Regions from separate parts of the Vibrio pomeroyi genome, predicted to be linked through region 2. Evidence: predicted binding sites of a transcription regulator. Region 2 holds the regulator's gene; the other holds the start of a gene.

Region 1 (12,074 bases), 1.8 Mb from region 2:
TTGTTGGTACCAACCAGATACAAACCGTAAGAGAACAAGTTGATGACGACGATTTACAACCTGTCTCGGAGCTCCCTCGAGCCCATTGACTCCCCTTTTCCTTAAGCAGTAATTGCGTTGCTATGTAATCTGGATGATCGATGTACTGATCGCCACCTATCCATGTATCGTCAAAAGGTAAGTATGGTCCTCGCCATGTTGATAAGCCCGGATTTTCAATTAAGTGATTGATGTTTAAGTAGCCGAAGTTCGTGTCGGTATCGGAAGTGATGGGAGGCAAAGAACCATTGTCATGAGAATATTGCTCAGCGACATCCAACACAGTATTCAGTTGCCCGATCAAAAAGTTTGCCTCATCGACACGGGACATACGGTTGCCAAACTGGTTGTAGATAAAAAATGCGGTAATAAGCATGAACAAACTAAACGCTGCAAGTTTCCATTTTTTTCTCTGACGCAAAAGTTTCAACATCTAATCTTTATCTCTCATCAAATTGATTCTAATAACGCTAAGGCTTCCCTGATGGGAAAGATTATACCAGAGTAAAATCAAACGCTTTGTATTGAAACATACTGCCTTATTGACCGTAAATATGCCTAGTTCTTAAAGGCCAATTTAGAACTAGATTCTCCCCCCAATAAAAAACAAACCTAAGACATGGGAATTGATTCCGAAGTGACCGTTTTATCTGACTGTCATCTAATTTTTGTACTTTGATATAACAAATAGCCAAAAAGATATTGAGCGATCGTTCAAATACTTTAACATTTCCACTATAGTTGATTGGTCAAACAACTCACAACAAGGAAAAGTTATGAATAAAAGTACCGAATCTCAATCAGATCCAACTCGATCTATCCCCCAAGAAGCATTTGATTGGTACGACGAATATGCACACGGCCTGATTGATCGCAGAGAGTTTATGGCTCGTTTATCTGGGTTGGCTGTGCTTGGCTTAACCATGACAACATTAACGTCTGCATTAATTCCTAATTATGCGAAGGCAGAGCAAGTCTCTTTCAACGATCCTTCCATCAAAGCAACCTACGAGAAATTTCCTTCGCCTAAAGGACACGGAGAAGGCTATGGCTACTTGGTGGTACCCAAAGAGCTAGAGGGTAATGCGCCTGTTGTATTGGTCATTCATGAAAATAGAGGCTTAAATCCATACGTAAAGGATGTGGCAAGACGACTCGCGGCCGCTGGGTTTATTGCCTTTGCACCTGATGCACTCTATTCACTTGGCGGGTATCCAGGTAATGATGATGAAGGTCGAGCAATGCAAAAGTCATTATCCAGAGAGAAAATCGAAGAAGACTTTATCGCCGCTGCAAACTTCTTGAAGTCTCATGAAAAAAGTAACGGAAAACTAGGCGCTGTAGGATTTTGCTTCGGTGGCTATATCGTGAATATGTTGGCGGCGGTAATGCCAGAGCAGCTGGATGCGGGCGTTCCATTTTACGGCACTCCTGCCGCTCCTGATTTAAGAAAGAACGTTAAAGGACCATTACTGATCCAATTCGCTGGAATCGATAAACGTGTGAATGCAACTTGGCCAGACTATGAAGCAGAACTCAAAGAGATTGGAGCAGACTACACCGCTTACATCTATGACGGTGTGAATCATGGCTTCCATAACGATTCAACAGGTCGATATGCTGAAGAAGAAGCAGAATTAGCATGGGCACGTACGCTCGAGTTCTTTAACCAAAAGCTTTCTTGATAGGCGAGATTACCGCTTCCGTTTTCTTTAAATTTCAAGTGACTGCCCTATACCTTACTCAACAAAATCCCAAAGGCCTCGTACATGCGAGGCCTTTGTTTTATCAACCTAACTTCGCTTCTAACAAACCTATTGACCCAACTTTATAAACAGATAATATAGACATCCAGACACCCAAACGTCTTTTGGTTAATTAAATGGAGTTATCATGAACCGCTACAAAAAAATCACAGCATCCCTGTTGGCATTAGCATTCGTATTCGGCGTGACAGGATGTGGAAAAAAAGACGAAGCTGTCATCAAGATTGGGGCGACAGTTGGCCCACATGCACAAGTTGTACAAGCTGTTGCCAAAGAAGCAGCAAAGCAAGGGATAAACATTGAACTCGTCGAATTCTCAGACTACATCACCCCTAACGCAGCACTGGACGATGGAAGTATCCAGCTGAATAGTTACCAGCATCAGCCATTTCTCGATAACTTTAATGCCAATCACGATAGCAAGTTAGTTTCTATCGGACGTTCAATTTTGATGCGTATGGGCGTTTACTCGAACAAGTACACTTCGCTTAACTCTATCCCCGATAACGCACGAATCGCGATTCCAAACGACCCAACGAATGGCGGGCGTGGACTATTGCTACTTGAAGATGCTGGGCTGATTTCATTAAAAGACAACGCTGGTTTCAACGCATCTTTAAACGATATTGTTAACAACCCGAAGAACATTCGATTTGTTGAAGTGGATGCCGCTCAACTACCCCGCTCTCTTGACGATGTAGATGCAGCAGCAATCACCATGAACTATGTGATGTCGGCTGGACTCGACCCTAAGAAACAGGGCATTTACTTAGAGAAAAAAGACGCACCTTTAGCCGTGATGGTTGTGGCGGCGCGAGAAGAAGACAAAAACAATGAAACGTATAAAAAGATCATCTCAATTTACCACTCACAAGAGATCAATGACTTTTTAGACAGCACATTCAAAGGCACTATAGAAGCCGCAAATTAGACCAAAAAAGTCACCTTAAATTTGGCGTTGCCTGTTACTCGTTAAGCAACGCCAGATTTGAGTGACGTTTTCATCGATGACTCATTCCACCCTCTTTTCTAGTTAGAGAGCAAAGCTTAAGTTACTTAAATCGAGGTTGAAAACCGGGTCACCAGAGCGGATTATGTGAGTACGAAATTCTATTAAATCTGGGTTCTTCGCATGAAAAAAGAAGTGATACTGTTTGATATAAACGAAACGGTTTTAAATTTGGAGTCATTACAGCCTAAATTTAAAGCGGCATTTGGCAGTGAGGATGCACTATCGCTTTGGTTCTCTAAGCTTTTGCACTCTTCAACCGTTTGCATCGCAACAAACGTAAAGTCTACTTTTTCTGAACTAGCGAATGCAGCGCTCGACGCCATTGCACAACGGTACAAGTGTGATTTAACGGCGGAAACTAAAGGTGCCTTGTTAACTTCCTTTGCCAATCTACCACCGCACAATGATATCAAAGCATCTTTACTTGAATTGCGTAACAACGGCTTTAAAACCGTCGCTTTTTCCAACTCATCCCTCGACCTTATCACTTCTCAAATCAAGAACTCGGGCTTAGAAGATTACTTTGACACTATCATTTCCGTTGAAGAAACAGGCAGTTTCAAACCAAATTCAGATGTGTATAGATTTGCAGCAGAAACGTTAAAAGAGCCTGTCGAAAACCTTCGTCTTGTGGCTACTCACGATTGGGACACTCATGGTGCATTATCTGCTGGCTTACAAGCAGCCTACATAGACCGCACAGGCGTTGAATATCATTCCCTGTATTTGAAGCCTGAAATTAGCTGCAGAACGATGAATGGTGTGGTCGAACAAATCATTAAGCACAATTTAGAAAAGTAACACCTCAAGAGCTTTTCTCCTGACTCGGTACAAACAAAAAAGGCCTCGCACACGCGAGGCCTTCGTTTTATCTACAAAGTAGCTTATCCATAACTGATTAACCTATAGCCAATTAGCATGTCTAAACCTACCGAATAATATTCAGTCCATTCGAGTAATGAAGGTTTGCTCTTCATCCACGAATGCCACGTAGTCGCCGTGATAGATAAACACTCGGCCACGCCCTTCAACGATACACGCAAGCTGTGGGTTCAAATCTTCTTCAAGATCTTTACTTTGATAGGTGCCAGTATCGGTGATCACACCGCGGAGTGTCGGCAAAAACCCATAGCTACGCTTAGCTTGATCAATCAGGCTCAATTCACTGGTAGTCGAGAAGTAAGATGGAATTGGACCAGCATCTTCGATAAACATCGGTTTTAGTTCTTCAAAAGCTGTAATCACCAGCCAGTCGATGCCGTTAACGTGATGGATAAACATAGTTTATAAATACCTAGATTCTCGATAATTCTGATGCGGGGATTCTATCACTATCAAAGATGGAACGTTGTAGAAATTGAATTATCCAAGACGGTAATCCTTAGATATTTCTGGCATTCATTCAGCCAACTTGAAGCGCGTTTTTGTCGAGAATCTTAATTGGCTGAATTTTTACTCGTGGTACTTTCTAGACCCAAAGTCCTCTTATGCGAACTCAAAGAAAGGTAAAATTTGCGGTAGAACTGTATTTTCTTTTATCTTCCTACCTTTAAGAGGATACATAGCTGATCTTCATCGCGAGCTGGACGTATAGGTTCCTTAAACAAGAAGGAAATACTATGGCCAACGTCTATGTCAGCATCGGAAGCAACATTAACCGCGAACACCACGTCACACAGTCTCTCAAAGCATTGAATGACCGCTTTGCACCGCTGCACATTTCTAACTTCTACGATTGCGAACCTGTTGGGTTTGAAGGAGATAACTTCCTCAACCTAGTCGTTGGGTTCGAATGTGACCTACCTGTCGCAGAGCTGGTTAAAGTTCTGCATCAAATCGAATCAGAGAACGATCGCAAGCGTCAAACTAAAGCCTACGCTTCACGCACTATGGATATCGACATCCTTCTTTATGGCAATCAAGTCGGCGTTATCGATGGTGTAGAGCTACCTAGAGGTGAAATCACCGAATACGCTTTTGTACTCAGGCCGTTAGTTGATATCGCCGCGCAACAACGCCACCCCACTCTAGACATCTCATATCAGCAGCTATGGGAAAGCTTCGAGCAGTTGAGCCAGAAAACCGAACCCATCCCTTTCGAGCTTAATTTTATTTAGCCTTCACATTACTGCGGAAAGAACGACTGATCTTTTCTTAAAACAAGCACGTAACTGACTTCACTTTCAAAGGAATGGACACTGTTATGAATCACAACGCCATTATCACCATTACAAACCTGAGACTAAGAACCTTCATCGGTTTCAACGAAGAAGAAAAGTCTAAGCAGCAAGACATCGTTATCAATGCAGAAATACACTATCCCGCCAACAACCTTTGTCTCTCTGACGATGTGGACAACGCGCTCAACTACAAAAACATCTGCAAGAAGGTCATTCAACACGTTGAATCCGGAAGGTTTCTGCTTTTGGAAAAATTGACCAGCGACGTACTCGGCATCTGTATCGATCATCCATGGGTGAAATACGCTCAAGTGAGAATTGATAAGCCTCATGCGCTACGTTTTGCCGACTCTGTTTCGCTCACTCTGAGCTATGAAGCAGATAACGACAAGAATTCATAAGGAGAGAGTCATGCTGAATATAGAAGCCGAAAAAGTAAGAGAAGCTTTGCTCGCAAAAGGACTTGAAACCCCAATGACAGCGAGCGAAATGAACCCCGACCAAAAGTACAACCGCATCAAAGGACTCTTAACGGAAGTGGTCAGTACGCTTGGACTAGATTTAACTGATGATAGCCTTGCTGAAACACCTCATCGCATTGCGAAGATGTACGTACACGAGATCTTCTCAGGGCTCGATTACAACAACTTTCCAAAGATCAGCGTTATAGACAACAAAATGTCCGTTGATGAAATGGTTAAGGTATCGGACATTGACCTAACCTCGACGTGCGAACATCACTTCATCACCATCGATGGTTCAGCGGAAGTGGCATACATCCCCGAAAACAAGATCCTTGGGCTGTCTAAAATAAACCGTATCGTTCGGTTCTTTGCTCAACGTCCTCAGGTACAAGAACGTCTTACCCAACAGATCTTAGTTGCGATTCAAACTCTGGTTGAAACAGAAAACGTGGCTGTGACGATTAAAGCAACCCACTATTGCGTTAAATCCAGAGGCGTGATGGATGCAAACTCTGAAACCTCAACAACCGCGCTTGGTGGTATTTTCAAAACTAACCCTCAAACCAGAGCTGAGTTTTTACGATGAGTGAAACGATACTAATAACCGGCGTGGGAAAGCGACTCGGCTTCGCACTGGCACAGCAATTTTTAGCGGATGGATACAACGTGGTTGGCACCTACCGAAGCGACTATCCTCAACTGCAATTCTTGCGCGACAGTGGCGCCGACTTGCAGCAAGTAGACTTTTATCAACAAAGCAGCCTAGAAGAATTTCTTCATTATGTTGGCCAAGAATATAAGAAACTCAGAGCGGTCATACACAACGCTTCCGACTGGAAACCTGAGAACAAGAAAGATCCCAGTGAAAATGCCTCACACATCATGCATCAGATGATGACGATACACGCGACTGTGCCTTATCTAGTCAACTTAACACTCAAAGACCAACTGATGTATGGCGAGCAAACTTCAGACATCATTCATATCAGCGATTACGTTGCGGAAAAAGGCAGTAAAAAACACATCGCTTACGCCGCCAGTAAGGCTGCGCTCAACAACCTGACGCTGTCGTTCTCAGCAATGTTGGCTCCCAAGGTGAAAGTAAATACCATCTCTCCAGCCATGATTAAGTTCAATGACCATGACGACGAGGCATACAAAACCAAAGCGCTACAAAAAGCTCTGATCCCCGCAGAAGCGGGCTTTGAGGAAATAATAGATGGCATCAAGTTTATGTTGGCCAGCCACTACATGACAGGAAGAACCTTACACCTTGATGGCGGTAGGCATTTGAAGTGAAGCCCATGTATTGTGGGCTTACTCAACCTAGAAACCGCTATAAGCTAGAAACTGCTATAACCTAGAAACAGCTATAAGATTGGGGAAGGCTATTTTCTTCATCCCAACCGGACAATTCAATATTGATCAATGATTTGCGCTTCTCATTACACAGTGATGCGAGATTGATGATAGGCAGTTGGCTCCGAAACTGCGCGGTAAGGATGACCTTTTTACTTTCGCTCAGACTGTTTCTGCATTGCGCCAAAACCGCTTCAGTATCTAACTGATGTGCTTTCTCGATAATCTGGATATCTGCGTTCTCTTGATAACAATTAATCAGCCAAGATACGGCAGCTGCTTCTGAGCTGGTGAGCACGATGACATCTTTGTTTGTGACCAGAGCTTTTAGTTCAGTTTCCATAAATACTCTCATTCAGCAGCAAATACATTAAAGTCGATTGCCCAGTTTAGCCTGTGCCAAATGGTAGCCTCTGTCTATCATCTCTTGTGAGCGATCAAACTCTAAGGTGCCACAAGCATTGCGTGGGAGCTCAAGAGTAATATCGGCAGGATACGCGGCTAATTTTTGGCGAGCAATGGTCGATTGCATTGCATCAAACGCTTGGTTGGCAATGTCATAGGCCGCAAAATTGAAGCTCATTTTGCTTTTTACACTGCTACCGAGGTTATCGATAAAATGAACCACCTTCTCATGCAGGTTACTCTCTTTTGTTGGTAGGGAAATCGGTGTCACTTCCTGTTTAACCAATTCAGGTTCACCCCCTAAGTTCACCGCCAGAGTAAAGTCTGTTTTATCTCCGAAGGTAGGCGCAATCGGTACAGGATTGAGTACCCCGCCATCAATCAATTCTTCGCCATTAATGACATGAGGCGTAAAGAACAATGGCAAGGAGATAGAAGCACGAATAGCATCAAACAGAGAGCCTGATTGCAGCCAAACCTCTTTTTCATCGGCGACGTTGGCGGCAACTGCGGTATAAGGGATAGGCAAATCTTCAATTGAAGTCTCGCCGATCAGCCCGCGCAGTGTATCGATGATCTTATCGCCTTTGAACATACCACTCGATTGCCATGAAAAGTCCAACAACATCGCCATATCACCTTGGTCGATACTGGTCACCCACTCTTCAAATTCATCCAACTTACCCGCAGCGTAGACACCGCCAATAAGTGCACCAATTGAACAGCCAGAGATGGATTTTATTTCATAGCCATGCTCAATCAGCCAACGGATGATACCAACGTGAACCAAGCCTCTCGCGCCACCACTACCCAGTACCAATGAGATCGTTTTTGCCATCGTACTCATCCTTTAAATCGTTAGTTCTTTAGCTCTTCAGCAAAATCATATCACTTAGTTTAACTGTAAGCAGTGTAATGCTTTGAAAACTGTCCCATATGTACATCTAAGTGTGTCTGCGAAATGAAATAGAGGCGGTTTAAGAGCATTGATGAAAGATATAAATACTCTAGGCTACCTCCCCCCAATACCAAAAACCGAAGCTCTAAACTCTAAGCTCTAAGCTCAAAAACACAAGCGCGTCATTCCAGCAAGCCTAAGCGCGACTAGGAATCTGGTTTCCACGAACGCTTGATACAAAAAGGTCGCTCACTTGAAAGCGAGCGACCTCTTGTTGTTCATTCTGTTTCTGTGCTCATTTTGTTTATGAGAACAGGGAATTACAGCACGCGTAAGCACTCTTCTGGCGACAAACTCAAGAGTGTATTAGCAAAGTTGATCTTCTCATCTCGCCATTTCAATGCCGCTTCTCTGCTGTCTTGCGAATGTCGGTCGGCTTCAAAATAACTTTGTCTTGGTAATCCGTTTGCTGGCGTCATCACCATGGATTGTTCATTCAAGCGAATCGTAAATAAGAACTGACCACGCTGCCCGGTTTGCGCGGCAGGATGGTGCAATGTGCTATCACAGCAATAGCGCTTATCACGTAACGCGCGGCATGTGTATTCAAAGACATCTTGAGCACCACGCCCAGGGAAAGCGGTATAAATACTAATGCCATCACGTTGCAAAGACTGATCACCCGCCGCTAATTTAACCGCGTATTGGATAATCCTAAAGCCGAGAACCACGCCGCCAATGCTGTTCAACCCACTGTATTGAATTGCTCCCTCTAAGCTGAGTCGAAGTTTGTCTTCGCCTTCGTAGAGAAAGAGATCAGGCGATGCCCAATCACTCTTTGGAATAAGCAGTTGAGTAATATCCGAGTGTTCCATGTTGGTCTCCGAAACAATGAGTGTGTTTGAGATACCAAACATAACGTAATGATAACTATTATCAATAAGTTTAAGTCGGAAACGTTACTTCCAGAGGGATTTATGGTTCAGCTTAAACGGCTTAAAGCTCTACTTAAAAAGACTTAAGGAGCTGCTTGAAAAGACTTGAAGCAACAGACGCCCGTTTGATCTTGAGTCACCTTGCACTCACTCACCAAAATGGTTTTGAGCTCTATACGGGCTCGACGTAAACGTGCCTTCACGGCTGGCAAGCTAAGCTGGTGTTTCTCTGCGTAGTCTTTTTGTGCCATGCCATTGAGGTCACATAGCTCTATTACATCACGCTCTTGCTCGGTGAGTTTTACCAATACTTTTGGAAGGCAGCGCTGAAGCTGAACCATCGCAGGGGAAATATCCGTGGGCATCACAAACTCTTCGATGTCTACCGAATGTATTTTCCGTCTCAGTTGGTCAACAAGGTGGTTTCTGGTCATCTTAAACAGCCATGATTTACCGTCCTGCAATGTACAGAAACGCTCACTATTCCCCATGGCTTTCAGAAACACTTCTTGCATGATGTCTTCCGCTTCATGCGGATTTTGGGTCTGTTTTAGTAGCCAGCCATAAAGGCTAGGTTCTGCATGATTCCACGCATCCATCAAACATTTCATTCTTGAATCTCGATTATCCGTCGCGCGTGCTCATTCAAAAAACGGCACGTGCGACGCTCCTTCCTTTCCTTTACGCTACAACATCTTCTTTGAGTAAATTACGAACCAGATCAACAGATGGCACCGATCCCGTGAGTTTTAACTCACCATTAATCGCAACACCCGGTGTGCTCATAATGCCAGCTTTCATAATGGCTTCTAAACTGGTGACTTTTTCAATGTTGATTTGCTGCCCTAATTCTTGTGCGACTTCGGCAAACCGTTCTGCAGTGACGACGCAGTTCTTACAACCCGAACCATAAACTTGAATGCTTTTCATATCAAACTCCTGTGAGCATGTGCTCTGCTGTGATTAATAAAAGAAATTGAACAACCAACCCGTGATGGAAATCGCCACCAGCAAGTAACCTGCGATTACGCCAAGCAATCGGTATTGCATGACTTGTTTAAGCATCATGAACTCTGGCAAGCTCACTGCGACCGCTCCCATACAAAACGCAAGCGTGGTGCCCAGTGGCATACCTTTGTCTATCAACGACGCCATGATTGGCACAATGCCCGTTGCGTTGGTGTAAATCGGAATGGCACTGAGTGTCGCGAGTGGCACCGTCCACCACTGACCGTGTGCGAGGTTTTGTTCGAACCAATCCGCCGGTACAAAACCATGAATGAACGCCCCAATACCGACACCAACAAAGACCCAAATCCAAATACGCTTGAAGATGGTGCTGGTCTCGTTTACGGCAAATTCATGGCGCTGTTTAAACGTCATTGGGGTTGATTCAATCGCGGTTTGAGGCAATTCATCTAACTCATTGGCTTTTTGATACTCTTCGGCAAGGAAAGGTTGTAACCAACGGTGGGCTTTAAAAGCATCTAAGACGAAGCCTGCAAAAATGCCAAGCGACATGCCAATCACAATGTACATGATGGTGAATTTCAGCCCGAGTACACTGCCAAGCATGATGATTACCACCTCATTGATCAGAGGCGATGTAATAAGAAATGCGATGGTCACACCAATAGGAATACGTGCAGAGACAAAGCCCATAAACAGAGGAATAGAACTGCACGAGCAAAACGGTGTAATCGCACCAAATAGCGAACCCAAGAAGTAACCCACACCGCGATGCTTGCCCTGTAGATATTGGCGAACTTTGTCCACACTCAAACTGGCTCTCAGTGCAGAGATAACGTAAATCAACACGACCAATAAGACTAAGATCTTACTGGTGTCTTCAATAAAGAAATGAACGCCTGTTGCGATTGAAGTACTGGCTTCCAAGCTAAAAATGGAATACGTCAGCCAGTCGGCAAAGTAGGTAAAAACGTCCAACATAGTGGCACCCTCTAAACGATTTACCTCTAACACGTTTGAGGTCGCAAAAGGATGCACACTTTTCTAAATTATTTTTTGGTTTTGATTTTCAAGCTCGATTGCAGAACAGATTCACTTGGCCGTTCGTTGTTACAAGTGACTTTATTGCTCCTGTAATTAAGGGCTTATAAACAAACTGACTCATCCCCTTTACCGTCTCCCATATTAGCCCTCAAACTCTACGACTAATGTCTAACTGCCTGAGACTATTTGTTTTTTTTGGTTTGGTATAAGGTACTAGCAACTAAATGTTAATGAATTCTTAACGATAGGTTGACGCATTGTTTGCACTTCTGCGTGAGTCAACAACGTTTGTTGGAATAACACACCTCAGAGTGTGAACGAAAGGAATCAACATGAGCAGTACTTTAGAGTCCGTACATATACAAGCAGATAAGCCTCAAGCGAACGAGGATGAACTCACTTATGAACAACAACACAAACCAAGATCAGAATTCGATTCCCGCGACCAATATTTAGAGCATGAATTACAAATCATGGCGCCTAAACGCTGGCGTCCAAATTTACCGTTTAAAGATTATCGATTCGAAATGGAAGACACCATCCCAGCGATGGCAGCGACCATTGGTAAAGTTGTGATGGTGGGCGCGATTGCTGCTACCTTTGCGGGTGCTCTCGGATTAAATGAAGACTTCATTCTAGAAAACGTTCGTTATGAACTCCTCATCGCCTCCGTTTTCATTATTATTTTCTCTGGCTTCCTATTGCCGACCGCGAACCTCGCAGGTACACACGGCCCACTTATCCCCTTAATTCCTATTGTCGTTGCAGCAGGCGGCCACCCTATGGCGTTTGGCTTGTTGATTGGCGCTTTTGGCCTAATCTTAGCCATCAGTAAAGGTGGTAGCATGTTAGCCAACCTCACCAGTAAAGGCGTGTGTGGCGGCTTGTTGCTCTACCTTGGCTTTGTTGGAACCGCCTCTCAAGTTAAAAAGCTTTTCGCTTGGGCAGAGGGAATTGGCATGAGCCACATCGCGTTTGTCGTGATCTTTTGCACCATTATCTT
Region 2 (12,074 bases):
GTCACGCCAGCACCCACGGCAGCAATCAAAGAGAAACCCTCTTTAAGCTTAATCTCAGCTTCAATCGCGTGATCTTGTAGATATTCTAAAGCGCCACCAGCGATCTCTTCTGTGTAAGCAAGGCGCAAACAGTGCTGATCCGGTTCAAGCTCATAAGCAAGCGGCTCGAGTTGAGCACGCTTAAGCCCTTCAAGCACTTCACTCTCTAGACGGTCAAAGTCATGCCCATGACCAAAGGTCAGCTGCACGATAAGCACTTCATCCAAAGATGTGATAATTTTTGCGCCACGACCCGATGCCAATACACGCTCTATCTGTGTAGAGCCCGCCTCAGGCTGATAGCTGCAGCGTAAACTTAAGTCCATAGCACTTTGAGCCACAGGCTGTAGCGTTCGACTGTGAAGCACTGGAGCCGCTAAACGAGCTAATTCACTCGCTTCATCAAGACGAAGCAGAGGCAATAAACACGCATCCGAGACCAAACGAGGGTCTGCGCTGTATACACCAGCTACGTCACTCCAAATCGTTACGCGTTCAACCTCAGCCAATGCTCCAATCACAGTTGCAGAGTAATCCGAGCCGTTACGGCCGAGTAGAACCGTTTCACCCTCAGTGTTTTGAGCCATAAAGCCAGTAATCACCACGCGGCAATGTGCATGCTGCGCCAAAGCTTCTTTAATCAGAGGGTAAGAGCGTGCGCGGTCAACTTCAGGTTGAGCGCCCACTTCTGCACGCAAAAAGGCACGTGCATCTTGAGCAACCGCTTGTAAATCATGTTGACACAACAAAGCAGCTAATAGACGTGAAGACCAAACTTCACCGTGTCCTAGCACTTGTGCTTTTTGCGCTTCGCTTAGAGGAGCCGTTAGCTCACCCAAAGCGGTAAATTCTTGTTGAATGGTGGCCGTTAGCTGAGCCGCAGACTCACCTTCAAGCAGTGCTTCAATCAGCTCAAGTTGGAACTGACGAAGTGCTTGCAAACATTCATGGGCAATACGACCATCTTTGTCGAGCGCTTCAACAAACTCAATCAAGCGGTTGGTTGTTTTACCCGCTGCCGATACCACGACCAAGTCAGTGGCTGATGAGTATTCTCTAAGAATGTTGACCACGCGCTGGTAACACTCAGGATTCGCTAAGCTGCTGCCACCAAATTTGTGTAGCTGGCGAAAGGTTGCCATTATTAACCCTCCCCTTCAGCGATAAAGCCTTGTGTCTTTTCAAACGCTTGCTTGAGGTCATCAATCAAGTCTTCTGCATCTTCAAGACCAACAGAAAGACGCAGTAACTGTTGAGAAACGCCCGCCTCTGCCAGTGCTTCTTCGCCCATCGCACGGTGAGTCATTGACGCAGGGTGGCAGATTAAGCTTTCCACACCACCCAGAGATTCCGCTAAAGAGAACAGCTCTAACTTATCAACAAAGTACTTAAGCGCCTCGAATGAGCCTGCAAACTCGAAGCTCAGCATTGAGCCAAAGCCAGACTGCTGCTTCTTCGCGATATCATGACCCGGATGTTCAGGAAGGCTTGGGTGGTAAATCGTGCCGACGAGATCTTGTTGCTGCAGAGACGCCAGAATTTCACGTGAACTCTCTTCGTGAACTCGCATACGCGCACCTAGCGTACGAATACCACGTAGAGTCATGTAGCTATCAAATGGTGTGCCGGTCGCACCAATACAGTTACCCCACCACGCTAGCTCTTCAGCGTGCTCTTCCGTTTTGGTGACAACAACGCCACCAATAACGTCCGAGTGTCCGTTGATGTACTTTGTGGTTGAGTGGATAACAAAATCCGCACCCAGTTCTAAAGGCTTTTGGAACACCGGTGTCAAAAACGTGTTGTCGACAGCAACCAGAGCACCAACCTCTTTCGCTTTACGACAAGTTTCTGCAATATCAACCACACGAACCAAAGGATTCGATGGTGTTTCAATTAAGATCAACTTTGGCTTAAGCGCGATCGCCGCATCCAGTGCCGTTTGATCCGATTGATCAACGAACAGAACTTTGAAGTCACCTTTGAGTGAGCGAGTGTTAAACAGACGGTAAGTACCGCCGTAGCAGTCGTGTGGTGCGATAATAAGATCATCGCCGCCTAAGAAAGCAGAAACCCATAAGTTTAGCGCCGAGGTGCCACAGTTAGTGACCACCGCGCCTTTGCCCGATTCAAGCTCAAACAGTGCCGTTTCTAATAAACCGCGGTTGGGGTTACCAGAACGGGTGTAATCGTACTTTGGCACTTCACCAAAAGCGGGAAACCCATAGTTAGTCGAAAGATAAATTGGTGGGACAACGGCATGGTGTTGCGTGTCTGACTCGATACCAGTACGTACTGCGATTGTTGCTGGCTTCCGGCTGCTCATAGGTGCTTCCTTACAAGTTTTGCGTCTGAGAATCACAGCAGCTTGTCGGCATTTTGCGGCTGTGTTAGATATATGTTATTCACTTTACTTTCATAAACGTGAGACGTCAACACTTCTAGACGTCTATATGTCTTTGCTTATGGCGGTAAATCCCGCTAAAATCACCACTATTAATTTATTCTAACAACTAAAGTGATGAAGGTACGCAATGGCCGACTGGAATGGTGAATACATAAGCCCATATGCTGAGCATGGAAAGAAAAGCGAACAAGTAAAGAAAATTACAGTTTCTATCCCTCTAAAAGTGTTAAAGGTTCTAACTGACGAGCGCACTCGCCGCCAGATTAACAACCTACGCCATGCAACAAACAGTGAGCTACTGTGCGAAGCCTTTCTACATGCGTACACAGGCCAACCACTACCAACGGATGAAGACCTTCGTAAAGACCGCCCAGACGATATTCCTGCTGAAGTGAAAAAACTGATGACAGAGATGGGTATCGAGTTCGAAGCGTTTGACGAAGAATAAAAACAACTCAGTCACTGCCTTCATTATTGATTCGCTCTAGCTGAACCCTATTGATCACATCGTGCATTGTTTTTATGACTGCGCTGTGAATGATAGACATAAAAAAACCGACTTCAGATGAGTCGGTTTTATTATTCTTTTGCGCTCAATAGAGCAGCAGCTATAAAAAGCTATTAAGCCATATAGTTAGCAGGCATCTCGATACGAGCTACGCCAGACTCAACAGCCGCTTCTGCTACTGCTTTCGCTACGCGAGGAAGTAGACGTGGATCCATTGGCTTAGGAATGATGTAGCCTTTACCAAATTCCAGTGCAGTTTCACCCGCCGCTGCCAGTACTTCAGCCGGAACTTCTTCTTTCGCCAGTTCACGAATCGCTTTAACCGCCGCCAACTTCATTTCGTCATTAATTTCGCTTGCACGCACATCTAGTGCACCACGGAAAATGAATGGGAAACAAAGTACGTTGTTTACTTGGTTAGGGTAATCACTACGGCCTGTACCCATGATAAGGTCAGAACGAACTTCGTGAGCAAGCTCTGGCTTGATCTCTGGATCTGGGTTTGAACATGCAAACACAACTGGCTTATCAGCCATCAGCGTTAGTGCTTCAGCTGGAAGCAGGTTAGGACCCGATACACCCAAGAATAGATCAGCGCCTTCGATAACATCTTCAAGCGTGCGCTTATCAGTGTTGTTTGCGAACAGCTCTTTGTATTCGTTTAGGTCGTCACGACGAGTGTGGATCACACCTTTACGGTCCAGCATGTAGATCTTCTCACGCTGAGCGCCACACTTAATCAGTAGTTCCATACATGCAACCGCTGCTGCGCCAGCACCTAGACAAACGATCTTACACTCTTCTAGCTTCTTACCTTGAAGCTCGATCGCGTTCAGCATACCTGCTGCTGTTACAATCGCTGTACCGTGTTGGTCATCGTGGAATACTGGTACATCACAACGCTCAATCAGACGACGTTCAATCTCAAAACAGTCTGGTGCTTTGATGTCTTCTAGGTTAATACCGCCGAATGTATCTGCAATGTTCGCAACTGTATCAACGAACTCATCGATTGTGCGGTGTTTTACTTCAATATCGATAGAATCTAAACCAGCAAAACGCTTAAACAGTAGCGCTTTGCCTTCCATTACTGGTTTAGAAGCAATAGGACCAAGGTTACCTAGGCCAAGAATCGCTGTACCGTTAGAGATAACAGCAACCATGTTGCCTTTACCTGTGTACTTATAGACGTTATCAACGTTCTGTGCGATCTCGCGAACAGGCTCAGCCACGCCTGGGCTGTATGCAAGTGCTAGGTCTTCTGCAGAGTTTGCAGGCTTCGTCAGTTCTACGGCAATTTTGCCTGGAATCGGGAACTCATGATAATCAAGAGCTTGCTGACGGAATTGTTCTTGAGGCGATAATTCTTGAGAGGATTGAGCTTGGCTGCTGTCTTCAGACATAGGTGTAGGTTCCTAGGATATTATTATTTGGGGGATCTTGTTCATGTTAATGGATGTACTTCAAAGTTCCTAGGTGGTTGAAGCCTCTGTCTCATTAAAAAACGAGATTTCACTACTAATAAGACCAGTGAGCAGTTGAAATTACTATCGCTTGTTGAACTTTCGTGCGGAATTTTAGTGGTGAATGATAAGCAAGGAATTGCCCTGCAATAGAATAAAGAGGCAACTTATCGTTAAGTGAGATGGATACTTGGATGGAAGTCAGTGATTTTACAAATTGCAGGCAACAAAAAAGGACACCGAAGTGTCCTTTTTATGTCTAAATAGCGAGAATTACTTCTTGCTAGAAAGAGCACCGAAACGCTTGTTGAAGCGATCAACACGGCCGCCAGTATCTACGATACGTTGCTTACCAGTGTAGAACGGGTGACATTTGTCACATACGTCTAGGTGGATTGATTCTTTTGCTAGCGTTGAGTTGAACTCAAATGTGTTGCCGCAAGAACAAGTAGCAGTAACTGCTTTGTATTCTGGGTGGATTCCAGCTTTCATGGGATAACCTCAAGTAGGCCGTGTCGCTATACGATTCTAAGCCGCACACCACACGTAGTTTAAAAAAGAAATAAAGACACCGCATTCGCACAAAAGAGTGACGAAGCCATACCTTTAAGGCGCAGTATAGTAATGAATCTATAAGGCAGGATCAACTGATTTGATACATTTTTCACCAATTGTGTCTTTATTTCCTTTTTCAGCAGAAGTGTTAATTGAAATTTGGGGATGATAGCTGCCTTCGTGCGTTAGCTTGCCCTCTCTCATTCAAACTGCTCCTCGAATTTAACCGCCTTATCCTTTAGACTGTTCGCTCTCGTCAACTCAGATAAAGCCGTCCCTTTATGCGTCCAATGATTGCCCGTGTGGCACTGCCTGTTCCACTCGACAAGCAGTTCGATTACAAGATTCCAAACCACCTATTTCCGATTATTGGTGGACGAGTCTCTGTGCCTTTTGGACGACAAACCTTAACTGGAATAGTTACGGCTCTGGTTAACGAATCCGAATTCGAGCTAGACAAGCTCAAGCCAATTAAAGCGCTATTGGATAACCAACCGGTTTGGCCGGAATCTGTCTACTCACTGTTAACGTGGTGCAGTCAGTTCTATCAATACCCGCTTGGTGAAACCTTTGCCAATGCCCTACCGAGTGCGTTACGCAAAGGCAAAGCGGCAGACTTCGCGACACTGGTCGAGTGGCAATTGACGCCGTCAGGCAGAGATCAGCTGATGCAAGGCTTTGGTCGCGCTGTCAAACAAGCCAAAGTGATGCACATGCTTGAGCACGGTCCTGTTCCTCATCAAGAGTTCATTGATGAAGAAGTGGGCAGTGCAGTACTTAAGACGTTGGAAGAAAAAGGCTGGATTGAATCGGTAGAGAAAAAGCCGAAACGCCAACCTTGGCCTGAAGATCTTGAGAACGACCAAGACAAACCCAAGCTTAATGCAGAACAAGCCATCGCAATCGCGACCGTCAATAGCCAGACTGATTTCGGCTGCTTCTTACTAGAAGGTGTGACAGGCTCAGGTAAGACAGAGGTCTACCTGAATATGATCAAGCCGATACTCGATAAGGGTAAACAGGCATTGGTCTTGGTACCTGAAATCGGCCTCACTCCACAAACCATTAATCGCTTTAAGCGACGCTTTAATGTGCCTGTTGAGGTTATTCACTCTGGTTTAAACGATTCTGAGCGCCTGAATGCGTGGTTATCAGCACGCGATAAGATAGCGGGCATTGTGATTGGTACCCGTTCCGCTCTGTTCACACCGTTTGCAGACTTGGGCATCATCATTGTTGATGAAGAGCACGATGCCTCTTATAAACAGCAAGACAGCCTGCGCTACCACGCTCGTGATGTCGCGATCATGCGTGCGCACAAAGCACAGATTCCGGTTGTGTTAGGCTCAGCAACACCCGCTTTTGAAACGCTGCATAATGCTCAGATAGGCAAATACAGTTATCTCACCCTTACTTCACGTGCGGGTGTCGCACTGCCGACCACCAATAAAGTGTTGGATGTGAAAGGCGAATATCTGGAAAGTGGTTTATCGGCATCATTAATTGCCGAGATGCAACGACATCTCAAAGCAGGCAACCAAGTGATGTTGTTCCTCAACCGTCGTGGGTTCTCTCCGGCATTGATGTGTCACGACTGTGGTTGGACTGCTGAATGTAAACGCTGTGATGCCTACTACACCTATCACCAATACAGTAATGAAATGCGTTGCCACCACTGTGGCTCACAGCAGCATATTGTGCACAACTGCCAAGGCTGTGGTTCTGCTAATTTGGTGACGGTAGGTGTGGGTACTGAACAGCTTGAAGCGCAGCTTGGTCAACTATTTCCTGAATACAAAACCATACGTATTGACCGCGACAGCACCCGCCGTAAAGGCAGCTTAGAAAGCGCATTAGAATCGATTCGTAAAGGTGAATACCAAATCCTGATTGGTACACAGATGCTGGCTAAGGGTCACCACTTCCCTGACGTGACACTTGTGGCGTTACTGGATGTCGATGGCTCTTTGTATAGCAGTGATTTCCGAGCGTCTGAACGTCTTGCTCAGTTGTTTATTCAGGTCGCAGGTCGTGCAGGTCGTGCAAGCAAACCCGGTGAGGTGATTTTACAAACACACCACCCTGAACATGGGTTGCTACAAGCTCTGCTACACAAAGACTACAACCACTTTGCTCAGACGGCTTTAGCAGAACGTAAACAAGCGATGTTGCCTCCTTATACGTTCATGACACTCTTCAGAGCAGAAGCAAATGACACGCGCTTGGTGGAAGAGTTCTTACGTCAGGTTCGTCATACATTGGAATCACATCCACTGTTCGACCAATACTGCATGGTGTTGGGGCCAACTCCTGCACCGTTAGCCAAACGAGCTGGTAAATCTCGCTGGCAGCTGATCTTGCAAACCCAAACTCGTTCATTGATGCAGAAGCTATTAATGAGCGCGAAACCGGCAATCAATATGTTACCCGCGGCGAAAAAAGTCCGCTGGTCACTCGATATCGAGCCGCAAGATTTAAGCTAAACCCACGCGGGTTAAAACTAATGATAAGTTTGTTCACAAATATTTCATACTTCTCGTGAGCAACTTCACACTAGTCATGTGATTTTTGTTAATCTAGCCGTAACTTTACACGGATTAAACGAATAAAATATTGCAATAAAAAAAGTGTTAGCAACACTTTCACAATATCTATTCGATTACATTTATTATTCACGCCTTAGATACTTAGGCAACAAAGGAACTTAAAAGAGGGTTTAATTTATGGCGACAATGAAGGATGTTGCCCAGCTAGCAGGCGTCTCAACAGCCACTGTATCACGTGCATTGATGAACCCTGAGAAAGTCTCAGTTTCAACTCGTAAGCGAGTGGAAACAGCAGTACTTGAAGCTGGATACTCACCCAACACATTAGCTAGAAACTTACGTCGCAACGAATCAAAAACCATCATCACTATCGTTCCTGATATCTGTGACCCATATTTCGCCGAGATCATTCGTGGTATCGAAGATGCCGCAGTAGAAAATGACTACCTTGTTCTATTGGGTGACAGCGGTCAGCAAAAGAAGCGTGAGTCTTCCTTTGTTAACCTTGTCTTCACTAAGCAAGCTGACGGCATGCTACTGCTTGGCACCGACCACCCGTTTGATGTCAGCAAGCCTGAACAAAAGAACTTACCACCGATGGTAATGGCGTGTGAGTTCGCTCCTGAGCTTGAACTCCCAACAGTACACATCGATAACCTGACCTCTGCATTTGAAGCCGTGAATTACCTAGCTCAGTTAGGTCATAAACGTATCGCTCAAATCTCAGGCCCAGTCTCAGCAACCCTGTGTAAGTTCCGCCAACAAGGTTACCAACAAGCACTGCGTCGTGCAGGTGTGGCAATGAACCCAGCCTACAGCACAGTCGGCGACTTCACTTTTGAAGCGGGTGCTCAAGCCGTTCGTCAATTACTGGCACTGCCTGAACAGCCTACTGCTATCTTCTGTCACAACGATGCGATGGCCATTGGTGCGATTCAAGAAGCGAAAAAGTTAGGTTTACGAGTTCCGCAAGACCTATCAATTGTTGGCTTCGATGACATTCAATTCGCTCAGTACTGCGATCCTCCGCTAACCACTATTTCTCAACCTCGTTATGAGATTGGACGCCAAGCGATGTTGATGATGCTTGATCTACTGAAAGGCAATGATGTGCAAGCAGGTTCGCGTCTGCTTGAAGCCAAATTAGTGGTTCGAGGCAGTACTGCGCCACCTCGAATGTAAGCCTTAGAAATACCGATATAAATCTGCGGCACATTTTGATGTGCCGCTTCCATTTCTGCACTATTATCCTCGCGCAATCTGGATTACCATGAGAGCAGAATTACCAACTACTGAATTGTCTTGTGGCTAATAGAGATTATGTAAAGCGCGGTCGTGGCACGAAGAGACCGACCAAGAAGCAAGCCCCTCGCCGTAAACCATGGCGCAGTGGTCTTTTGGCGATCCTCCTTGTTGGCGGATTTGGTTACGGACTTTACTTGTTGAGTAATGATCCTGAGCCACCAGCGCCGGCTCCTGTAGTGAGCAAACCGAAGCCTAAGCCAAAACCAGCGAAAGTGATTCCGCCACCTCCAGAAGAGAAGTGGGACTACGTTGAAACTCTGCCAAGCCGCGAGATTGAAGTCAAAGCCAAAGAGCAAGAGATCTCTAAGATCCCTTACATCATGCAGTGTGGCGCTTACAAAACCTCAGCACAGGCAGAAGCACGTAAACTGGATATTGCCTTCCAAGGTATCTCAAGTGAAATCCGTAAGAAAGACGGCAGTAGCTGGTACCGTGTGGTTCTAGGACCATACAAATTGAAACGTGATGCCGAGCGAGATCGCCACAAGCTACAGCGCGCAAAAATCGAACCTTGTGCTATTTGGAAAGATACCGAGTAGTGATAAGTGATAAGTGATAAGTGATAAGTGATAACGCAGTTGTGTAGCCGCTCGAGTCGCAGCAAACACCGAAAGCCTCCCATTGTGGAGGTTTTCTTTTATTTAGTCCCTTTCGCCAAATTTCCTTACAACTTCCACCGATAAGTTGCGCGACATCACTCGCCCTTCCTTGAATTATCCGAGTGCCATCCTCATATACTTTTTATACCCAAAGATAAGAATATTAAGAGGCCCTACTCGTGACTACCATAGTATCTGTACGTCGTAATAATAAAGTCGTCATCGCGGGTGATGGACAAGTATCTCTAGGCAATACTGTAATGAAGGGCAATGCCCGCAAAGTACGTCGCCTATACAACAACAAAGTACTGGCAGGTTTTGCTGGCGGTACCGCTGATGCTTTCACGCTATTCGAAAAATTTGAAAGCAAGCTACAAATGCACCAAGGCCACCTAACCAAAGCTGCCGTTGAGCTGGCGAAGGATTGGCGTAGCGACCGTGCTCTACGTAAGTTAGAAGCACTGCTTGCAGTAGCGGATGAAACCGCTTCACTGATCATTACTGGTAACGGTGACGTAGTTCAACCAGAGAACGACCTGATTGCTATCGGTTCGGGTGGTAACTATGCACAAGCCGCTGCTATCGCGTTACTAGAAAATACTGATTTAGATGCGCGTGAAATCGCAGAGAAGTCGCTGAATATTGCTGGCGATATCTGTGTGTTCACCAACCATCACCACACTGTTGAAGAGCTAGAAAGCACTGTTGAGCTGCCAAAGCCAGAGTAACAAACGCTTCTACCCATAACGTTGTATTCAACAGTGATTAAAGAATTAAGGAAAAACCATGTCTGAGATGACTCCTCGCGAAATCGTTCACGAACTCAATCGCCACATTATCGGCCAAGACAACGCTAAGCGTTCAGTGGCTATCGCACTGCGTAACCGCTGGCGTCGTATGCAGCTTGAAGAAAGCCTGCGTGTTGAAGTATCACCAAAGAACATCCTGATGATCGGTCCAACCGGTGTTGGTAAAACAGAAATTGCTCGTCGCCTAGCGAAACTAGCAAACGCGCCTTTCATCAAGGTAGAAGCGACTAAGTTCACCGAAGTGGGCTACGTGGGTAAAGAAGTTGAAACCATCATCCGTGACCTAACGGACGTTGCGATCAAGATGACGCACCAACAAGCGATGGAAAAAGTACAATACCGCGCTGAAGAACAAGCTGAAGAACGCATTCTTGATGCCCTACTGCCACCAGCGCGCGATGCTTGGGGCCAGAACGAGCAATCAAACGAAGATGCTACCTCTTCAAACACTCGTCAGATTTTCCGCAAAAAACTGCGTGAAGGTAAGCTAGACGATAAAGAGATCGAAGTTGATGTAGCAGCACCGCAAATGGGCGTTGAAATCATGTCACCTCCTGGCATGGAAGAGATGACCAACCAGCTACAAGGCATGTTCCAAAACCTAGCGGGCGACACCAAGAAAAAGCGTAAGATGAAAATTAAAGACGCATTCAAAGCACTAACGGAAGAAGAAGCTTCGAAGCTTGTGAACCAAGAAGAGCTAAAAGAGAACGCGATCTTCAACGCTGAAAACAACGGCATCGTATTCATCGATGAGATCGACAAAATCTGTAAGCGTGGCGACAGCTCAGGCCCAGACGTATCTCGCGAAGGTGTTCAACGTGACCTACTGCCTCTTATCGAAGGTAGCACAGTATCAACTAAGCACGGCATGGTGAAAACGGACCACATCTTGTTTATCACATCAGGCGCATTCCAAGTGGCTAAGCCATCTGACCTGATCCCTGAGCTACAAGGTCGTCTGCCAATTCGTGTAGAACTTGAAGCGCTTTCAGCGAATGACTTCAAACGTATCCTGACTGAACCAAAAGCATCTCTAACAGAGCAATACATTGCCCTGATGAAAACAGAAGATGTGAGCATTGAGTTCACTGAAGATGGCATCAACCAGATTGCTGACGCTGCATGGCGTGTGAACGAAACCACTGAAAACATCGGTGCACGTCGTCTACACACTGTGATGGAACGCCTGATGGATGAGATTTCATTCGACGCAACAGACAAGGCTGGCAGCAAGCTAGTGATTGATGAAGCTTACGTAACAGCGAAGCTTGGTGAGTTCGTTGAAGACGAAGACCTAAGCCGCTTCATCCTGTAGCACACGAAACTCCAACTTATTGCTCTAACTCAAAGAAATAGCAGCTAATAAGCGAATTCAAGTCCCACTTTCGAGTGGGCTTTTTATTACCCGAAAAATGGGCGTATACTCAAATCACAGTATGAAACGAAGACTTACAACGAAATAGACCTACGATGAAACAATCTCTACTGATTTGGCTTGATGCCGCACGACCGAAAACTCTGCCTCTCGCACTCGTCTCTATTCTTACAGGAAGTAGTTTAGCGTTCGCCAGCGATCAGTTTTCTTTATCGATAGCACTACTGGCTTTTTTAACCGCCACCCTATTACAAATTCTGTCGAACCTAGCCAATGACTACGGTGATGCAATAAAAGGCACAGACAACGAAAACCGTCTGGGTCCAACACGTGCGATGCAGTCTGGCGCGGTCACCGCTAAAACCATGAAGCAAGCCATCATCCTCAACATCGTGTTTACCATGATTGCTGGACTGATTCTGATTTTTCATGCGCTGACCTCAATTGAAAGTATCTTATCTTTCA

What was found. Region 2 encodes MetJ, which represses methionine synthesis genes. Its sites were predicted from a motif close to TTAGACNTNTANANGTCTAA; they were not measured.
Region 1: the regulator MetJ is predicted to act here: its motif matches at 1,883-1,902, upstream of OCV12_RS06570 (MetQ/NlpA family ABC transporter substrate-binding protein).

What each region holds. Positions count from the first base shown of each region.
Region 1 is NZ_AP025506.1:1,469,982-1,482,055, reverse strand. Features, by position in the region: gene OCV12_RS06580 (type II secretion system protein) at 1-472, opposite strand, end outside; gene OCV12_RS06575 (dienelactone hydrolase family protein) at 816-1,724, shown strand; gene OCV12_RS06570 (MetQ/NlpA family ABC transporter substrate-binding protein) at 1,933-2,736, shown strand; gene OCV12_RS06565 (haloacid dehalogenase type II) at 2,938-3,618, shown strand; gene OCV12_RS06560 (cytosolic protein) at 3,760-4,098, opposite strand; gene folK (2-amino-4-hydroxy-6-hydroxymethyldihydropteridine diphosphokinase) at 4,437-4,934, shown strand; gene folX (dihydroneopterin triphosphate 2'-epimerase) at 5,021-5,398, shown strand; gene folE (GTP cyclohydrolase I FolE) at 5,409-6,047, shown strand; gene folM (dihydromonapterin reductase) at 6,044-6,760, shown strand; gene OCV12_RS06535 (hypothetical protein) at 6,822-7,175, opposite strand; gene OCV12_RS06530 (patatin-like phospholipase family protein) at 7,191-8,063, opposite strand; gene OCV12_RS06525 (hypothetical protein) at 8,444-8,998, opposite strand; gene OCV12_RS06520 (sigma-70 family RNA polymerase sigma factor) at 9,142-9,657, opposite strand; gene OCV12_RS06515 (thioredoxin family protein) at 9,740-9,988, opposite strand; gene OCV12_RS06510 (permease) at 10,022-11,008, opposite strand; gene OCV12_RS06505 (DUF3360 domain-containing protein) at 11,404-12,074, shown strand, end outside.
Region 2 is NZ_AP025506.1:3,354,465-3,366,538, forward strand. Features, by position in the region: gene OCV12_RS14890 (bifunctional aspartate kinase/homoserine dehydrogenase II) at 1-1,181, opposite strand, end outside; gene OCV12_RS14895 (O-succinylhomoserine (thiol)-lyase) at 1,184-2,365, opposite strand; gene metJ (met regulon transcriptional regulator MetJ) at 2,574-2,894, shown strand; gene OCV12_RS14905 (malic enzyme-like NAD(P)-binding protein) at 3,068-4,357, opposite strand; gene rpmE (50S ribosomal protein L31) at 4,691-4,909, opposite strand; gene priA (primosomal protein N') at 5,254-7,455, shown strand; gene cytR (DNA-binding transcriptional regulator CytR) at 7,696-8,700, shown strand; gene ftsN (cell division protein FtsN) at 8,823-9,362, shown strand; gene hslV (ATP-dependent protease subunit HslV) at 9,602-10,150, shown strand; gene hslU (HslU--HslV peptidase ATPase subunit) at 10,209-11,549, shown strand; gene OCV12_RS14940 (1,4-dihydroxy-2-naphthoate polyprenyltransferase) at 11,705-12,074, shown strand, end outside.